One region of the Pseudocitrobacter corydidari genome, then DNA from elsewhere that is predicted to be linked to it. Evidence: riboswitches for the same ligand, from Rfam matches in the RefSeq annotation. Region 1 holds a riboswitch; the other holds the start of a gene.
The links. Region 1 has a riboswitch for fluoride ahead of G163CM_RS11520 (DHHA2 domain-containing protein). Riboswitches for the same ligand answer to the same signal wherever they lie in the genome.
Positions count from the first base shown of each region.

Region 2: it holds a riboswitch for fluoride, as region 1 does, so the genes downstream of both, G163CM_RS02655 (universal stress protein) here and G163CM_RS11520 (DHHA2 domain-containing protein) in region 1, are expected to answer to the same signal.

Region 1 covers NZ_CP087880.1:2,475,013-2,477,213, forward strand. Annotated here, with positions in the region: gene G163CM_RS11515 (helix-turn-helix transcriptional regulator) at 1-547, opposite strand, end outside; fluoride riboswitch at 1,065-1,134, shown strand; gene G163CM_RS11520 (DHHA2 domain-containing protein) at 1,211-2,113, shown strand; tRNA gene G163CM_RS11525 (tRNA-Arg) at 2,129-2,201, opposite strand, start outside.
Region 2 covers NZ_CP087880.1:593,236-595,436, reverse strand. Annotated here, with positions in the region: gene thiD (bifunctional hydroxymethylpyrimidine kinase/phosphomethylpyrimidine kinase) at 1-9, opposite strand, end outside; gene thiM (hydroxyethylthiazole kinase) at 6-791, opposite strand; TPP riboswitch at 826-923, opposite strand; fluoride riboswitch at 1,020-1,087, shown strand; gene G163CM_RS02655 (universal stress protein) at 1,165-1,587, shown strand; gene crcB (fluoride efflux transporter CrcB) at 1,603-1,977, shown strand; gene G163CM_RS02645 (DUF7916 family protein) at 1,974-2,201, opposite strand, start outside.

The DNA of each region.
Region 1 (2,201 bases):
CACAATCCTGGCCCGCACTTAAGTCATGTAAGATGCTAAATTCCAGTCTGGATAAAACTTCGCCACGAACGGTCATTGGATGATGCCCCAGAAATTTTCTTTTAATTTTCTCAGCGATGGTGTCTATTTTTTCGCCGGGATACAAAATCAAAAAGATATTATCGTCGTTTTTAAACCAATAGTTAGCCAACGCCTGCAGATGTTTATCACAAACAAGGATTATTTTAAGTTTGGTTTCTATCAATGCATCCAGCCATGCCCTGCTTAAAAAACTTCTAAAGTAACTAATTGAGAAATCTACAAAAACACAACCAGAGTAGATCCAGGTATGGCTTTTCTTCAATACACCTTCCGTGATACCCAGCGCAAAAAAACTACTGCCTTCAGGCCATGTGCTAAAACAAAAGCTCTGGCAAAATGAGATCCGTACGGATGTTGTAGGTTTTATCTCACAATTTAAAGGGCACGTAATACAGCTTAATTTGTTTAAATTAACTTCAGAGAACATTCTGCCACCCTCCTCCCTTTTGTAATTATATAGTTCCATTGACATAAATCCTTGTCAACGGCTTCCCTGCCCGGCCTGAAGCATACCAATACAGCTAAAACCAACATATACGACAATATTCCTGGTTTAATAAATAAACGCCAAAAAACACGCTTTTAAAAATCAACACTTAAATAATAAACATTCTTATAACACTGACATCATCCAGGATAATTGCGGCTATCACTAAGAATTTTACCACGAGAAAAAAGTACCAAATATGTGATACCACTTCTTATATCAGAGGTAATACCTAATGATAATTATTTTAATATAGAGGTTATTTGCAAAAGACTGAAATGACCACAAAATAAAAATGAAATATTGTTTCCACATGTAAGTGGAAATTGATTATCATTTGTTATTATCACTATCTAGTGAGATTTTCATCTAACTAAAATCTCAAATTCAAAATAAATTCCTGCCTTTAACCCGCTTTGCGTTTTTTTTGCAGTGTTGCGCAAAAAATTTTTACTGCCGCGCAAGCGCTTGAATGACAGCGCGCCCTGGTTCACACTATCAGTAAGGTGATGGCGTTCCACCTTCCCCAACCGCCTCGTTCTGAGGCTAATGACGCCTGATATGACTCTCATTCACGATGGGGCGTGTCAGGCTGGTCGTTTTCTCTCCAGCTCAACATGCTTCCCTGACAAGGTTTAAGCAATGATAAATGTACTTGGTCACCTTCATCCGGATAGCGATGCCGTTTGCACTGCGTATATGGCAAGCCGCTGGCTTACGCTTCGCGGTCTTCAGGCACAGGCCTGGCGCTGTGGAGAAATTAATCGCGAAACCCGATTTATATTTGAACAGGCTGCACTGCCGGTTCCCGACTTACTTACTGACTCTCTTGCCGATCGCGATGTCTGGCTGGTCGATTTTACCGAGCCCACTCAGGGCCCTGCCTCTTTAGCTGAGAGTAACGTTGTCGGCATCATCGATCACCACCGTCTTGGCGGCCTGGTGACGCGCCTGCCACCGGAAGTGTGGGTGAAGCCGGTAGGCAGCAGCAGTACGCTACTGTGGCAATTGATGACACCAGAGATCCGCCGCATGGTAACGCCTGCCGAAGCGCTATTAATGCTGGGTGCGGTGATAAGCGACACCGTTGCGCTTCGCTCCCCCACCACGACCTCTGATGACACGCTTGCCGTTGAAGAACTGTCGACCCTCGCCGGCATTGAGAAAGATGCCTTTATCGCCGGGCTACTGACCGCGAAAACCAGCATTGAGGGGTTAAGTGGGAAAGCGCTGCTGAATAAAGATATCAAAACCTTCCAGATCCAGGGCGTGAAGGTTAACGCCGCACAGATTGAGCTGTTTTCATTAAATCAGGTGGATGCTGTACTGGATGAGTTGCAGGAAGAGATGGCGCTGAATATCCAGGAAACCGGCGCGCAACTGGTGGTGGTCATGCTGACGGATATCAATGCCGGGTATTCGACGCTCTACTTTGCCGTGCCGAAAGGCCAGCAAGAAGACGCACCCTGCTTAGTCGAAGGGATGCTGAGCCGTAAAAAACAGTTGTTGCCGTGGCTTGAGAACTATCTTGCTAAGGGGAAATGACGGTTTGCAGTGAAATGGTACGCCCTACAGGATTCGAACCTGTGACCCACGACTTAGAAGGTCGTTGCTCTATCCAACTGAGCTAAGG
Region 2 (2,201 bases), 1.9 Mb from region 1:
CCGTTTCATGCCAGAGCCTCCCCATCAAGTACATACAGTGCATCTAGAAATGCCGGGACAAAACTGCCCGGTCCGTTATCGACCGCCGCACGACCACCGGCCAGTTTCATAAAGGCACAGGCAGAAGCGACGTTATCCAGCCTGTCGCCCGGCAGCGCACAGCTTGCCGCAACCACCGCCGACAATGCACAGCCGGTGCCCACCACGCGGGTCATCAACGGGTCGCCGCCCGTTACCGCGACAACGCGTTGTCCATCGGTGATGTAATCCACTTCGCCCGTCACCGCCACAACGGTATTGATTTGACGCGCCAGAGCCTGTGCCGCCGGAAGTGCTGCAGCGGCGGTATCAGTGGTGTCCACGCCGCGCCCGCCCGCGCTCATTCCCGCCAGCGCCATAATTTCAGAGGCATTCCCCCGAATGGCGGCGGGTTTTAAGGTCAACAGGTCGTGGCAAAACTCGGTGCGCAGCGTTAATGCGCCCACGGCGACAGGGTCGAGAGTCCAGGGCTTACCTGCGGCGTTCGCACTTAGCGCGGCGGCTTTCATCGCCTGCGCGCGCGGCTGCGTGAGCGTGCCGACGTTTATCAATAACGCATCGGCAATGCCAGAGAACTGCGCGGCTTCCTGCGCATCAATCACCATCGCGGGGGATGCGCCGAGCGCCAGCAGTACGTTGGCGGTGAAGGTCTGCACGACGTCGTTAGTCATGCAGTGAACAAGGGGGGCGTGATGACGAAAAAGATGTAACGAATGCGCGATTTGCGCGCGGCTAAGCGGCTCTGCTTGCATGGTTTGCTCCTGCCAGAACGTCCAGAAGCAATGACCTGACGGTCTCTGACTTCCCTACGCTGGCATTATCCAGATCAGGTGGTACGGGTTTTTCTCAGCCTTCACGAAGGAAGGGCACCCCGAGTCATTGATACAACGAATTCGTGTATCGCAGCAGGTTACGGCAAGTACCGGGCGGAAGCAAGCCGCACAAATCATTTGCATTCCCCCTATCATCGGTCCAAAATTATTCACAAAGGTGATGGCGTTCCACCTTTCCCAACCGCCCCGCTGGGGCTGATGACGCCTGGTATACCCTCTTAACATGGAGGTATGTCAGGCTGTCTGTCATTTGAAGACCCGCTCATACCTCGCAACCTGACGAGGTTTTTTTATGCCTGTTTACAACCATGCGCTGGTGCTGATTAACAACAGCCTTGATGGCATTCCCCTGCTTGAGCACGCCGCAAAAATGGCGCAGGAGAACGCGATGACGATAACCATCGCGCATATCAGCACCGATTATCGTGCCCTCAATGATGTCTCTGACAGCCTGATGGATGATGTGGTTTCGCAGGAAGTCATTCAGGCCAAAGCCCTGTTGAGCGAGCTGGCAGAATCCGTTTCCCTACCGGTACAAACGCTGGAGCTGGTCACCACCCGTCGCTTTGAAGATGTCGAATCCTGCATTCGCGACCGACGTATCGACCTGGTCATTGCCGGGCATCACAATCGCCTGCTGGGCGTGCTCGCCTCCCACTCCCTTGAGTACATCAACCATCTGACGGTGGATGTGCTGATCAAACATTTAGCATAAGGATTTACGCGCGTGATGTATCGTTCATTACTGGCCGTTATTATTGGCGGCTCTACCGGGTGTGTGATTCGTTGGTGGCTGTCGATGAAACTGAACAGCCTTTTCCCCAGCCTGCCACCGGGAACGCTGGTAGTTAATCTGGTCGGTGGTTTTATTATTGGCGCGGCGCTGGCGTTCTTTTTGCGCCAGCCGCAACTGGACCCGGCATGGAAGTTACTGATTACCACTGGACTTTGCGGCGGGATGACGACCTTTTCCACTTTTTCGGCGGAGATCGTCACCCTTCTGCAAAACGGCAACTATCTGTGGGCGATGATTTCGGTGATGACTCACGTGGTGGGATCGCTCCTGATGACCGCCGCCGGGTTCTTTTTAATGACGCTGGTTTAGCGCGCCAGTGACGCCGCCATTCTCACCCAGGTGTGGCGGCGACCGCGAACGGCCATCGAAAACGCATATAGCGCCTGCGGGTCAGCCATCCCGGCAACGCCCGCATCGCCGAAGTTATACATATCGGCGCCGCAGCGTTTACTGGCCAGCGCAATTTGCCGCACCGTGTCTTCGTCAGCGCCCTCCTGGCTGCTGCTGAGCGTGGTGATACCCACGCCACCGAC